Regions from separate parts of the Vreelandella janggokensis genome, predicted to be linked through region 1. Evidence: riboswitches for the same ligand, from Rfam matches in the RefSeq annotation. Region 1 holds a riboswitch; the other holds the start of a gene.
What was found. Region 1 has a riboswitch for thiamine pyrophosphate ahead of QC816_RS10330 (sodium:solute symporter family transporter). Riboswitches for the same ligand answer to the same signal wherever they lie in the genome.
Positions count from the first base shown of each region.

Region 1 (7,305 bases):
GCACCATCCGCTGGGTGTCGGGGCGGGCATTACTGCTTTCAACTTCCCGATCATGCTGCCCTGTTTCATGTTCCCGCTGGCCATTGCGACCGGTAATACCTTCGTGCTGAAACCCTCGGAGCAGGATCCCAGCTCGACCATGCGCCTGGTGGAGCTTGCCCATGAAGCGGGCATTCCGGCGGGCGTATTGAATGTGGTTCACGGCGGCCCCGAGGTGGCGAACCAGATCGCCGATCATCAGGCGATCAAGGCGCTGTCGTTCATTGGCTCATCCCACGTAGGCTCGCTGCTGTATAACCGCGCCGCCGCGGCGGGTAAACGCATGCAGGCGATGATGGGCGCCAAGAACCACTGCGTGGTCATGCCCGATGCCAATCGCAGTCAGGCGATCGACAGCCTGCTGGGCTCTGCCTTTGGGGCGGCCGGGCAGCGTTGCATGGCCAACTCGGTGGTGGTCCTGGTGGGGGAAGCCCGTGAATGGCTCGACGATATTGTGGAAGGCGCTCGTGGCATGAAAGTCGGGCCTGGCACCCAGCGTGACGCTGACCTGGGCCCGCTGGTATCCCCTCAGGCCAAGGAGCGCGTCGAGCGTTTGATTGGCGCAGGTGAAAAAGAGGGCGCCAGATTAATGGTCGACGGGCGAGGCTGCTCGGTTGATGGCTATCCGGAAGGTAATTTTGTCGGGCCGACGTTATTTGCCGACGTGACGGCAGACATGTCCATCTACCGGGAAGAGATCTTTGGCCCGGTACTCTGCGTGGTCAGCGTGGCAACCCTGGATGATGCCATCGCGTTCATCAATGCCAACCCCAACGGCAACGGCACCTCGATCTTTACCAACTCCGGCTGGGTAGCGCGGCGCTTTGAAAACGATATCGATGTGGGGCAGATCGGCATCAACGTACCGATCCCGGTGCCGGTGGCCTATTTCAGCTTTACCGGCTCGCGGGGCTCGAAGCTTGGTGACCTGGGTCCCAACGGCAAGCAGGCGATTGCTTTCTGGACGCAGACCAAGACCGTGACAGCACGCTGGTTTGAGCCGGAAAACGTCTCCAGCGGTATCAATAGCACCATCTCACTTGGCTGATGTCACTCGCCAAACGATATTTCCCTCGGCCTGAATGGGCCGAGGGAACGTCAATGCGAGGACTAAAAATCCTGGAACAGCGGTAAACTCTCCTCCAGCAGCCGTTCAATCGGATCAAGCTGACTCTCGTGCAGCACCAGCATTGAAGGCTCGCTGGCAAAATGCTTGCCGGTTGGCACCAGCAGTGCAAACTCGCCTTCTTCAAGATGAAATTCGTGAATCTCGCGCAGCCCTTGGGCGGTATAGCACTGGGTGCAGCGGTACGCTTCGTCCTCGCCGTATACCAGGCGGTGGTACATCTTGAACAGCGTATAAAGTGCCAAACCGCCTTCAAAAGCAGGCCAGCGGGCCGGAATAGTGCGCGTTTCTTCATCCAGCGTTTGCCCGTCTGCCTCGGCATTGGCGATCGCATCGTCTAGCGGACTGGCCAGCAGGTCATCGCGGGCGGCCGGAAGGGCGACGTTGTCTTTTGAAGCCTGAGTAAAGGTGCTGACTGCGCGTTTAAAATCAGCCACGTTGTGAATGGCGTAGTCGGCATGCTGCAAGTCATCCGGCTCGAAACCGCCGTTCTCCCAGCCATGGATGACTCTCAACGTCATCAAACCACGCTCCATGGGGCGTGCCAACAGCAAGTAAAGCGCAATATGCAGATGTAACTGTCGCTCATCCGTATCGTTTTCAAACGCATTGTAAGGGTCAGCAAACAAGGCGTGGAGCCTGCCCGGCGTATGTTCCTTGGCTTCTGTATAGCGCATTAGAGATTTCCCGTTGAGCGAACCGTGTCGCTCTGGGCGCACGGTTTCTATAACGTTATTAGAGCACCTACGGAGTATGGCGAGCGATGACGCGGATTGAAAGCCCTCGGCCGTGTGAAGCACCGAGTGCTTGCGCGTTATGGCATGCGCGCGCCACTTTACGTTGGTGCGATTCTCGTTGAGAATAATACCTGTTCATAACGATCTTTCACACACTGTCGCCAGGGGGGCCTCGAAGAGGCTGAGAGTGCGCTTGCGCTGACCCTGGAACCTGATCCGGATGATACCGGCGGAGGAAGTGCGACATGCCCTACCTGACTTCAGCTGCGCTTGCCGCGGCACTTGGCGTTTTCATCATCCTAGGCCTGCGGGCTCGCTGGGCCGGTGGCACGGTCGATGATTACATTACGGCCCGCAATTCCCAGTCCGGAGCGACCCTCGGACTGTCGTTTCTTGCCTCCGGGATGGGGGCATGGATTCTGTTTGCCCCGCCGGAAATCGGCGCCTTTGTTGGCCCCGTGGCGCTTGCGGGTTATGCCATCGGTTCGGCATTGCCATTTATCGTATTGGGCCTTTATGGGCCGGCCATCCGCCGCGCACTGCCCGAAGGCAGAAGCATCGCCGAGTTTGCCCAGGCATGCTATGGCACCAGCGTGCGGCGCTGGGTGTCACTGGTGTCAGTGGCCTATATGGCCTGCTTTCTCGCTGCAGAGCTGACGGCGATTGGTGCGATTACCGCATTACTTTCCGATGTGCCGCCCGCTTTGGTTGTCCTCGGTGTCGCTTTGAGCACGCTTGCCTATACCGTGCTCGGCGGGCTGAGGGCGAGCCTTGCCACCGACCGGTGGCAGGCCTGGCTGTTGATCGCTCTGCTGCTTATCGTCAGCAGTGTTGCCTTCACCTATTTACCCGCCATGCCAGACGTATCGTCGATGCCGAGTGCCCCATTGGGCGACGCGCTGAGTGTAGCGGTGACACTGGTCATTGCTGTTACCGCGGCAAACCTTTTCCACCAGGGTTACTGGCAGCGAGTGTGGGCCGCGCAGGATTCACGCAGTCTGGGCCAGGGGGCCTGGCTGGGGGGTGGCATGACCGTCGCTGTGGTGATGGTCATCGGCGGCCTGGGGATGCTTGCCGCGATGAGTGGCGTTGCGCTAGGTGAGCCGCCAATCCCGTTTTTTGCTCTGCTGGGAAATGCGCCGTCGTGGCTCGCCATGCTGGCCCTGGTGCTGGCGGTGACACTGGTGGCGTCCAGTGTCGATACGCTACAGAACGCGATTGCCTCGCTGATAGTCTCCCAGCATGAGCAGCAGGGCAGGTCGCTGACCACGGCGCGCTGGTGGACCGTTGTGCTGATGGTGCCGGTGGTGATCATCGCCCTTCAGGGGCTTTCCGTATTGCGGCTATTCCTGATCGCCGACTTGCTGTGTGCCGCGATTGTCGTACCGGTATTGCTGGGGCTATGGAAGCGGATGTCCACCGCGGCTGCGATTGGCGGCGGTATTGCAGGGCTTTTAGGCGCCGTGTTACCCGGCTGGCTGGCCAGTGGTAGCCTTGCAGCGGGTCTCATGGCGGCGACTTTCCCTGCTGGTATTCCCACGCTGGGTCCTTTCCTCGGTGCGTTATGTGCTTCTACACTGGTAAGTGTTAGCTGGGCGAAAGTGGTTGGTCATCGGGCATCTTGGGCAAAGCATGGCTGATCACGTTATGATGGTTGGTTATCGTCTACCGTCATGGGCCACAGTCAATGAACTACCCTATTCTTCCCGACGAAGAGGCTCGGCTGGCGGCGCTTTACGAATTGGCGCTGCTGGACACGCCGGAAGAACCCGCATTCGACCGGGTGACGCGTCTGGTCACCCAATTACTGAATGTACCGACCTCGACCGTCACGCTGATTGACGCCAAGCGGCAATGGATAAAATCTCGTGTGGGAACTGAGCTTCGTGAAACATCACGTAGCGTGGCTTTCTGCGCCCATACCATTGCGGAATCTGCGCCGCTGATTGTTGAAGATACCCGAGAAGATCCGCGTTTTGCCGATAATCCGCTGGTGACCGTGCCAGGCGGAGTGCGTTTTTACGCGGGTATTCCGCTGCGCACATCAAAGGGGTTGGCGTTGGGGTCGCTGTGTGCCGTGGACACAAGGCCACGTCGGCTTAGCGACGCCGAGATCAACGCGCTTAAAGACCTTGGATCGATTGTTACTGATGAAATTCACCTGCGTGAGCGGTTCCTGTTTGAAAAGCAGCGCCGGGAAGCATCCCAGTCATCTCTCGAAGCGCTGCACCTGGATCTTGAAAACCAGATTGAGCGGCGCACCCGAGAGCTGAACCTGGTGATCGAGTCGGCCTATGATGCCTATATCAGCATTGACGATAACGACCTTGTGCTGGACTGGAATCGAGCCGCGACGACGATGTTTGGCTGGACGCGCAGGGAAGCACTGGCGCGCTCCATCGAGCATTTGATCTTTCCTGATGGCATGCCGGAAGGCGACCAGCAGACGCCCGTCACCTACTACGCGGCACGTCGTGACGGCAGCTCATTGCCGGTGGAAATGCGCATCAAGTCGCTCGATATAGAGGGACGCAGGCAGCGCAGCCTGTTTCTCCACGATGTTACCGAGCGCATACAGCTCGAGCGCCTGCGCGATCTTGAAGCCCGTGAAGACGCACTTACCCAACTGCCCAACAGGCGGGCCCTGGATGAGCGGTTGCCAGAGGCGATGGCGCGCACCCGGCGCCAGCAAACGGCTCTTGCGGTGCTGTTCATGGATCTCGATGGGTTCAAGGCCGTCAATGATCTGCATGGCCATGCAGCCGGTGACGAACTGCTGCGTGAAATCGCCAAACGTCTAAGCGCCGCCGTGCGTGAAACCGACTACGTAGCCCGCTGGGCCGGAGATGAGTTTGTCGTGCTGCTGGAAAACATCGCCCTCGATGCCGCCGAGCGGCTTGCCCGGCAGTTGATTGATACCCTCGAGCAGCCCGTACAGCTGCAGGAGGCGGAGGTGCATGTCAGCGCCAGCATTGGCGTGGCGCTCTATAAGCCAGACGTAAGTGAAACGGCACTGGAACTGCTCAAACGCGCCGACGTTGCCATGTATAACGCCAAACATGCCGGTAAAGCACAGGCCTGTATGGCTGACGCGCCCGCATGAAGGTGTCTGCCAAAACGTCATCAGTTAACCATCAGGGACGATCATGATTCGGACGCTGTTAACGACCCCCGAAGGTGAAGTACACGAAGGCGACGCAAAGCTGATCGACCTGTGGCGACAAACCCCGGGCAGTCATATCTGGGTGGATATGCAAGGCGAAAGCCAAGCCGTCGAGCAGCGCTTTTTGGAAGACTTTGAATGCCACCCGATGGCCATTCAGGATGCGCATAAAGAGCGCCATCCACCCAAAATCGAAGAGTTCGATCACCACACACTGATCATTTACCGCGGTATCTCCTCGTTTGATGCCCAGTTGAACTTCGTGCCCCAGCAAGTGAGCTTTTTTGTAGGTGAGCGCTTCCTGGTCACCCTTCACCCGGGCGAAGCGTTAAGCATCAAGCGTCTGTTCAATGAGCAGGGCAGTGCACTACTGGCTCACTCCCCAGAGCATGTGGCACTGCGGGTGATGTACCTGTCGGCCGGGTATTACATCGACAGCCTGCTGGAATTCGAAGTGGCGCTCAGCGATCTGGAAGATGAACTGCTGGATAACGGCAATGACGTATTGATGCGGCGTATAACCGCCTACCGCTCGCGGCTGGTGAAAATGCGTCGAATCTTCAGCTACCACAAGGGGATTACCCAGGAACTGACCGCCTACGACTATGCCCACCTGCCGCGTGATAAAAGCGACACCCTCCACGCGATTACTGACGTAGAAGAGCGCTTTGAGCGGCTCTATACGCTCACGCAAATGTATTACGACATCTGCGGCGATCTGGTCGATGGCTACATTTCGATTTCATCGCACCAGCTCAACATCACCATGCGCGTGCTGACGGTGATTACCGCTATCTTTGTACCACTCACCTTTATTGCCGGTATCTACGGCATGAATTTCGAGTATATGCCCGAGCTTGGCTATCGCTACGGCTATTTCTTTGTCTGGGGGGTAATGCTGGGTATCGGTGGGATGCTGATCTGGCTGTTCAAGCGCAAGCACTGGTTTTGACATCCAGCGTGGCCTGATGGAGACGACACAAAAGTTTGTTATGGTCATTATCAGGCACAACATCTTTATCTCTTAGTCGAGAGGAGCCCAGCGAATGGCAGACGCAAATGCTAGTTCAACGCCGCCGACAACCATGGCGGCCATGCTGCTAACCGGGCATGGCGGTATCGAGAAGCTTGAGTACCGTCAGGATGTGGCGACCCCCAAACCCCAGGCAGGCCAGGTCCTGGTGCAGGTCACGGCGACGGCTAAGAACAATACCGATCGTAAGGCCCGCGAGGGACTGTACCCTACCAAGGATAAGGGCGACGTGACCTCGTTTGCCATGGGCGGTGAGCCCACGCTGACGTTCCCACGCATTCAGGGCGCCGATGTGGCGGGCCGTGTCGTGGCGGTGGGCGAGGGCGTTGATGCTTCGCGGATCGGTGAGCGGGGGCTTCTGGATTTCAATCTGTATGCCGATGATCGCCGTGATATCAACCTGACCCCGGATTACTATGGCCACGGGGCCGATGGTGGCTATGCCGAGTACATCGCCGTACCGTCTGACCAGTTTCACCACGTGCCCAACCCGGCGCTGCACGATGCCGAGCTTGCTGCCATGGGGATGTGTTCCTACCAGACGGCCTACCACATGATGACATCCGCCGGGATCGGCGCCGGAGAGCGTGTGCTGGTCACCGGCGCAAGCGGCGGGGTGGGCACGGCGCTGATTCAGCTTTGCCGGGTAGTCGGCGCGATTCCCTACGCCGTCAGTCAACCCGATAAAGCCGATGCACTTCTCGCCCTGGGGGCCGAGGCGGTGATCGACCGCGGCGATTTACCCACCTTTGTCGATCGCGTGCTGGCTACCACCGACGGCCAGCCCATCGATGCGGTGATGGACCTGGTTGGCGGTGAGATGACCAACCTGTTCATCGATACCATGATTGTCGACATGCAGCACCGTAAACGTTACCCGCGGCTTTCCATCGCCGGGGCCAGCGGCGGCAATCTCAGCGAGGTCATGTGGACGCGCATCTACCTCTACCAGGTGCAGATCTTTGGGGTCTCTCACGGCACGCGGGAAGAGGCCGAACAGCTCATTGCCTGGATTCGTAGCGGCGAGTTGAAGCCGGTGTTGCATGCGGCCTTCAAACTGTCCGAACTCCATGACGCCGAGCGCTATTTCGTCAATCGTGGCAGTAACTATCTCGGCAAGATCGTGATTGTCCCGGATAGCCAATGGGAGTCCCATGGCGCTCCATTTGCCCTTAACGCTTCCTAACTGCAAAGAGTCCGGCGAATG
Region 1 is NZ_JARWAJ010000003.1:151,525-158,829, reverse strand. Features, by position in the region: gene QC816_RS10340 (CoA-acylating methylmalonate-semialdehyde dehydrogenase) at 1-1,087, shown strand, start outside; gene QC816_RS10335 (hypothetical protein) at 1,150-1,842, opposite strand; TPP riboswitch at 2,056-2,158, shown strand; gene QC816_RS10330 (sodium:solute symporter family transporter) at 2,148-3,542, shown strand; gene QC816_RS10325 (diguanylate cyclase domain-containing protein) at 3,590-5,005, shown strand; gene QC816_RS10320 (magnesium transporter CorA family protein) at 5,049-6,017, shown strand; gene QC816_RS10315 (alcohol dehydrogenase catalytic domain-containing protein) at 6,112-7,284, shown strand; gene QC816_RS10310 (proline racemase family protein) at 7,303-7,305, shown strand, end outside.

Region 2 (7,305 bases), on a different contig from region 1:
GTCAGCCACAAGGCGATTAGCGTGAACGGTCGCAGCGTTAACATAGCTTCCTATCAAGTGAAGCCGGGCGACGTTGTTTCCATTCGCGAAAAGGCGAAGAACCAGGCTCGCATTCAAAACGCGTTGTCCATTGCGGCCAACCGTGGTGATGTGGCGTGGATCGAAACCGACGCCAAGAAGATGGAAGGCACTTTCAAGGCTCTGCCTGAACGCGGTGACCTGTCTGCCGACATCAACGAAAACCTGATCGTCGAGCTGTACTCCAAGTAAGCAGTTTTCTGTTTCTTGTCGACCTGGTGCCGGTTTAAGGCCAGCACCAGGTCGTACCGAGTACCAAGTATCCGTTTGGCAGCCTGAAAGGTGTTCATATGCAGCGTTCAGTGACAGAGTTTCTCCGTCCTCGTGACATCAAGGTCGAAGAAATCAGCGCACATCATGCCAAGATCGTACTCGAACCGTTCGAGCGCGGCTTTGGCCACACCCTGGGGAATGCACTGCGTCGCATTCTGCTTTCATCCATGCCCGGCTGTGCCGTGGTAGAGGCTGAGATTGCGGGTGTCGAGCACGAATATAGTGCTCTCGAAGGGGTGCAGGAAGATGTCATTGAAATCCTCCTGAACTTGAAAGATGTTGCGATCAAGATGCACAGCCGCGATGAGGCGGTGCTCTCGCTGAACAAGCAGGGCCCAGCCGTCGTCACCGCTGGCGACATTGCACTTGATCATAGCGTCGAAATCGTCAACCCGGACCACGTCATTGCACACGTCAATGAAGGTGCCGAGCTGAAGATTCAGCTTAAGGTAGCACTGGGTCGTGGCTACGAACCGGCTGACGCTCGTGGCTCTGATGAAGAGTCCCGTGCCATTGGCCGCCTGCAGCTGGATGCTACCTTCAGCCCTGTCCGCCGAGTTTCCTACGCGGTCGAAGCTGCTCGTGTCGAACAGCGGACCGACCTCGATAAGCTGATTATCGATCTGGAAACCGACGGTACTCTGGATCCGGAAGAGGCTATCCGCCGCAGTGCGACCATCCTGCAAGAGCAGCTGGCCGCCTTCGTCGACCTGGAAGCAGATAAAGAGCAGGAAGTCGAAGAGGAAGAGGATCACGTTGATCCGATCCTATTGCGCCCCGTAGACGATCTTGAGTTGACCGTTCGCAGCGCGAACTGCCTGAAAGCCGAGAATATCTATTATATCGGTGATCTGATTCAGCGCACTGAAGTTGAGCTGTTGAAGACCCCGAACCTCGGTAAAAAGTCCTTGAATGAAATCAAGGATGTATTGGCGGCGCGCGGCTTGTCCCTAGGCATGCGGTTGGAAAATTGGCCGCCGGCTAGCCTGAAGGACGACAAGGCCTCCGCGTGAGTGTCGACTCGAGTCCCAGTTTGGTAAGGAATTACAACCATGCGTCATCGTAAGAGTGGTCGTCATCTGAATCGTACCAGCTCGCATCGGCAGGCCATGTTCAAGAACATGTCTGTCTCGCTGGTCGAACATGAAGTTATCAAGACAACCCTGCCCAAAGCCAAGGAGCTGCGTCGCGTCATCGAGCCGCTGATCACCTTGTCTAAGCAGGATAGCGTTGCCAACCGCCGTTTGGCATTTGCCCGCACGCGCTCCAAAGAAGCCGTCGGCAAACTGTTCAACGAGTTGGGTCCGCGTTACGCCGAGCGTCCGGGCGGTTATGTCCGTATTCTCAAGTGCGGTTATCGTACCGGCGACAATGCGCCCATGGCATTCGTTGAGCTTGTCGATCGTCCGGTGGTTGAAGAGGCCGTTGCAGAAGAGTAATTCCCTTTTGCTACACCTCGTCAACGCCAAAACCGACCCCTTGTGGGTCGGTTTTTTTATGGTGCCGATTAGCCAGTTCAACGTATATACTCAATGCATTAGCCTGAAGTAAAGGCCACTATCACGGCGCTGTTATAAAACAAAATGTCAGGGGGACGTATGATAGCGAGACAATGTCGGCGAGCCGTATCCATCAGAGCAGTATCGTTGTTGATAGGGGTATTGTTCATTGTCATGGCTCTACCCCTGCAAGCGGCTAACCCACGCTATGCGGGGATGGTCGTCGACCTTGATCAAGGTGAAGTACTGTATTCGGAAAATGCGGATGCTCGCCGTTACCCTGCCTCGCTGACCAAGGTCATGACCCTCTATCTGGCCTTTGAAGCGCTAGAAGAAGGGCGATTGCAGCTGGACCAACCGCTGCCGGTGTCGTCCCAGGCGGCGTCCATGCCTGCAACAAAGTTATGGCTTTCCCCTGGCAGCTCGATTCTGGTCGATGAAGCAATTCGTGCGCTCGCTGTCCGCTCGGCCAATGACGTAGCGGTCGTCATGGCAGAGGCGTTGGGGGGTAGCGAACGTCGCTTTGCCCAGTTGATGACGGAAAAAGCCCGCGAACTGGGAATGCGCCATACCACCTTCCGCAATGCCTCGGGGCTTCCCGATGATCGGCAGGTCACCACGGCGCGCGACATGGTCACCCTTGCGGTACGTGTAATGCGGGATTTCCCCGAGTACTATCACTATTTTGGTCTTCAGGCGTTCACTTACCGCGGCACTCGGCACACCAGTCACAACCGACTGGTACGTGACTACCCCGGGGCCGATGGCTTGAAAACCGGTTTTATACGCGCTTCAGGCTTCAACGTGATTACCACGGCCAAGCGCGGTGACCGGCGCTTGATGGCTATTGTGATGGGCGGATTTACCGCTCAGTCCCGGGATAAGCACATGGCAAATCTGCTGGATCGGGGCTTTGCCCGTGCAGCCCTCCTTGATAAGTCGAACTGGCTGGCCGACCTTGAATTTTCTGAAGAATACATGGCCTTTTCCCCAGCACCTTCTCATACGCCCGCGCCGTCGCCGACGCCAACACCCGCACCGGTCGAATCTTCACCCGTTGTCGCGTCTTACTCGCCTGAAACAGCTCCATTTGAACCGCCGGGCGTGGCAGCACAAGCTCCAGAACCACAAACGGATCCCTTGCAGGCCTTTATCGACCGCGAGCGTGCTATGGCATCTCGTGCCGCAGGTGGCTGGGGTATTCAAGTAGGCGCTTTCAGTCAGGAAGATCAAGCCCAGCGCTATGCACGTGAAGCTGCCGCGTACTTGCCACGTGACCTCGATGGTCAAGTGGCGATAGACGACACCTCCGTAGGTCAGAACCCGATATTTCGTGCCCGGCTGATGGCGCTGGAAGAACAACAGGCACATCAGGCATGCGAACAGCTGCGCTCGCGGGGAATGGACTGTATGGTCGTTAACGCCAGCCTGTAGCATTGAAAAGAGCCCAAAACCCCGCCAAAGGCTCTTTGGCGGGGTTTTTACTTTTCAGATCATCAATTCGAGCTAGGGAATAAAAGGAGACGGCGGTGACGACGTCGCTGAAAGGCATACTTTGCATGTGTACGGGGGTGCTGTTCCTGGCACTGGGGGACGCCGTCTCCAAGTGGCTAGGCGAGGTGCACTCACCACTGCAGATCATCTTCTTTAGGACGCTGATCTCGCTACCGCTGATTGCCCTGCTTGCCCACTTTGCTGGCGGCTTGCGCAAGTTACGGACCCGGCGACCGGGGGTGCACCTGCTACGCGGCTTGATCTATACCGCTACCATGGTCTGTTTCGTATGGGGTTTGACGCTATTACCGCTGGCTGAAGCCACGGCGATAGCCTTTGTCGCGCCGCTGTTTGTCACCGTGCTGTCGGTGCCGTTGCTGGGAGAACGTATTGAACCTCCGGTGCTTATTGCCTCACTGGTGGGGTTTGTCGGAGTGCTGATTATTGTTCGCCCTAACAGTGATGCCTTTCAACTGGGCGCCGTGGTGTTGGTGGGAGCGGCGCTGTTCTATGCCCTGATGATGATTACCGCACGCCGCTACGGGGGCCGTGAGCACCTTTGGGCGATGCTTTTCTACATGACCTCTGTGCCCTTGGTGGTGACGGGGCTGACCTTGCCTTGGGTTTGGCAGACGCCGCTGCCCTGGCACTGGCTGGGCTTTTTGGCGTCTGGCGTTCTGGGGGTAGGTGCGACGGCGTTTATTACCCTGGCATTTCGCTTCGCTCCCGCGGCGATAGCCGCCCCGTTTGATTACACCGCCATGCTCTGGGCAGTGCTGCTCGGCTGGTGGTTCTGGGGCGAACTGCCGGACCTCTGGGTATGGGTGGGCAGTGCCTTGATCATGGCGAGCGGCCTGGCGATTGCCTATCACGACCGTCGAACGACGTTAAAACGGCGCCCAACGGCCTAGTACCGACTCTTAACGCCGGAAGGCGCGAGCCGCTGCCTCAGGGTCGGGCTGCCCGCAAATCGCCGAGATGACCGCTAGCCCGTCAGCGCCTGCCCGCCGTATCGCGCTCACGTGGCTGGCATTCAGCCCGCCGATGGCCACGCTGGGTATCGGGCAATCCTTGATCAAGGAGGCGAGACCGCCAAAGCCAATCGGTTGGGCGTGATCCGCTTTGCTGGGGGTGGCAAAGATCGGCCCGATGCCGACGTAGTCAAGCTGATCAATGGGCGCGTCATGCAGTTGCTCAACGGTGTTGATCGAGAGCCCCAATATGGCCTTTGGCCCCATCGCAGCCCGGGCCAGGCGAACCGTCGCATCGCTCTGACCCACATGCAGCCCATCGGCCTGACTGGCAAGTGCCACCTCAAGGCGGTCGTTGATGATCAACGCCACCCCAGTGCCTGCCAGCAGGTCTTTCAAACGTCGTGCCTGGTCGATCATCTGTGCATCGCTTGCCTGCTTGTCGCGCAGTTGCACCATGCTGACGCCGCCGCGGACCGCCTCGCTGACGGTATGCTCAAGACCATGGTGCTGGCAAAGGGTCGCGTCGGTGACCAGATAGAGCGACAGATCAAAGGGCATCGCTGACCTCCCGCTGGGCAAAGCGGTTAAGCTCATCAGGTGTCAGTTGGTAAAGCGCGTCCAACAAGGCAACGTAAAAGCTGCCGGGCCCCCTGGCAGCCTTGCCAGCACGCTCCCCGGCTGCCGCAAAGCACGCAACGGCGGCACTGCTGGCATTCAACGGCGCGTCCGGATTGGTGGCGACAAACGCGGCGACCAGGGCGCTAAGCCCACAGCCCAAGGTCGTGACGCGGGGCATCAAAGGGTGGCCGCCATTGATCGAGTAGCAGACTCGTCCGTCGGTGACCCTGTCCCGCTCACCGGTCATGGCCACAATACACTTTTGCCGCTCGGCAAGTGCCATGGCGGCCGTTATGGCATCGTCGGTAGACGCGGTGGCATCAACCCCCCTGCCCTGGTGGGCCAGCCCATTGAGCGACAGTATTTCAGAGGCGTTGCCACGGATGACGCTGGGCTTAAGGGCCAACAGGTCGGCGCAGACCGTCTGGCGATAACGGGTCGCACCGACGGCGACGGGATCCAGTACCCAGGGCGTGCTGTGCTCGCGAGCCGTGCGCGCGGCAAGCAGCATGGCCTCCGCCCAGGGTGATGAAAGCGTCCCGATGTTGACCGACAGTGCATCGGCAAGCGCGGCGAACTCAGCGACTTCCTGGGTGGCATGCAGCATGGCAGGTGACGCCCCGGTGGCCAGCAGCAGATTGGCGGTGCTGTTCATCGCGACATAATTGGTGATGCAGTGAATAAGCGGGGTGGTATCGCGCAGCGTCATCAAGCTGTCGCCAAATGTGGTCATGAAATCCTCCCGGCAGGGAGGTGGTGACAGGGCACCACGACTCCCTACGCCGGTATTAGCCGGTTCAGGTTATAAGGGTGCTTCTCAGCCCGTTCAGTGACGAGCGCCCCTGTCGTGATCATACTATCCGTGCCTTAGGTGGGTCTGTAAAGCGTTGGATAGGCTCGTTTAACGAAACGAGATGCGTGTTCCGTAGGTGAGCATTTCATCGGGCGTCATGGCTTTCCCCTCAACACCGATCATTTCGTCGCCGCACTGATCGGCAAAGGTAAGCACGCCATGGGTCAAGCCCAATTCACCCAGAGTATCGCGGATTTCGCCAGTGCCCAGGAAGGTGCTGACGTGCCCTTGGGCATTGGATAAATCAGAAACCCCGTTGGCATGGTGAAAGCGCACCTTATAGATGCCATCCATTGATTCAACTTCCACAATCGGCGAGAAGCCGTTGCGGAGCGCCTGGGAAAGCTGCTTCAAGGTGATGTGATCGCCAAGGGTCATATCGATCGAGGTCATGACCTACTCCTGTTGGATACCCTTCCGGTGGGGATCAACTGATGCGGTGTATAAAATTTATAATGGAAGTGTAGGATGTTTGCACAGAATATCCAAGACGCAACCCTATCAATGCACGGCATCCAGGGCGTGTTGGCGCAAGGTTTCGAGGCCGATGATGTCGAGGGTTTTCTGGTTAGTGGCGGATAAGACGACAGGGGGCGCCAAGCCCACCTCGGCGGCTTCCAGCCAGCGTGATGCGCACAGGCACCAACGGTCACCGGGCCGCAGGCCAGGAAAGCCAAATTCAGGCCGCGGCGTTACCAGGTCGTTACCTTGTGCCAGTGAAAAGGCCAGAAACTCCTCCGTCAGCATGGCGCACACAGAGTGGACGCCCATATCATCCGCCCCCACGCGACAGAATCCATCGCGGTAAAAGCCGGTTTTGGGGTCATGGCAGCACGGGGTGAGCGGTTCACCCAGGACATTGAGATCGCGGGCCATAAGGCCTCCTTAGCGCAAGGACTGGTATTTTGTCAGACTGCCCTCATGATGAAATGACAGACAACTATCATTCTGGTGCGCCATGAGGGCGAGTCACGATGGTTGGTAAAGGCTGTTGGTAACAGATAGTTGGTACAGACAGTTGCTGAAGACTGCCAGCCAGGACTCTACAGCCTTGTACAAAGTAACCGAAACGTCAAAGGAGATAGTGCATGTCATTTCAAGGTGAGCAGCATCCAGGGGTTGCCCCGACGCCCAAGCAAACCCAGGGATTCCGTTTGAACCACACCATGTTGCGGGTCAAGGACCCCGAGCGTGCGCTGGCGTTTTATTCACAGGTGTTTGGTATGCAAGTGATGCGTCGACTTGATTTTGAAGAAATGCAATTTTCACTCTACTTTCTGGCTAATCTGGAAGACGGTGATCAGGTCCCTGAAGAGACGCAGGCAAGAACCGCCTGGACGTTCAGTCAGAAGGGGCTTTTAGAGCTGACCCACAACTGGGGCACAGAAAACCAGGACGGCTTTGCCTACCACGATGGCAACGCCGAGCCCCAGGGGTTTGGTCATATCTGCTTTAGCGTGCCCGATCTGGCGGCGGCCCAGGCGTGGTTCGACGAGCACGACGTCACCTTCGTCAA
Region 2 is NZ_JARWAJ010000005.1:135,118-142,422, reverse strand. Features, by position in the region: gene rpsD (30S ribosomal protein S4) at 1-270, shown strand, start outside; gene QC816_RS14355 (DNA-directed RNA polymerase subunit alpha) at 369-1,364, shown strand; gene rplQ (50S ribosomal protein L17) at 1,404-1,790, shown strand; gene QC816_RS14345 (D-alanyl-D-alanine carboxypeptidase) at 2,025-3,284, shown strand; gene QC816_RS14340 (DMT family transporter) at 3,380-4,255, shown strand; gene thiE (thiamine phosphate synthase) at 4,265-4,876, opposite strand; gene thiM (hydroxyethylthiazole kinase) at 4,866-5,669, opposite strand; TPP riboswitch at 5,694-5,790, opposite strand; gene QC816_RS14325 (hypothetical protein) at 5,838-6,182, opposite strand; gene QC816_RS14320 (DUF2237 family protein) at 6,291-6,665, opposite strand; gene gloA (lactoylglutathione lyase) at 6,878-7,305, shown strand, end outside.
Region 2: it holds a riboswitch for thiamine pyrophosphate, as region 1 does, so the genes downstream of both, thiM (hydroxyethylthiazole kinase) here and QC816_RS10330 (sodium:solute symporter family transporter) in region 1, are expected to answer to the same signal.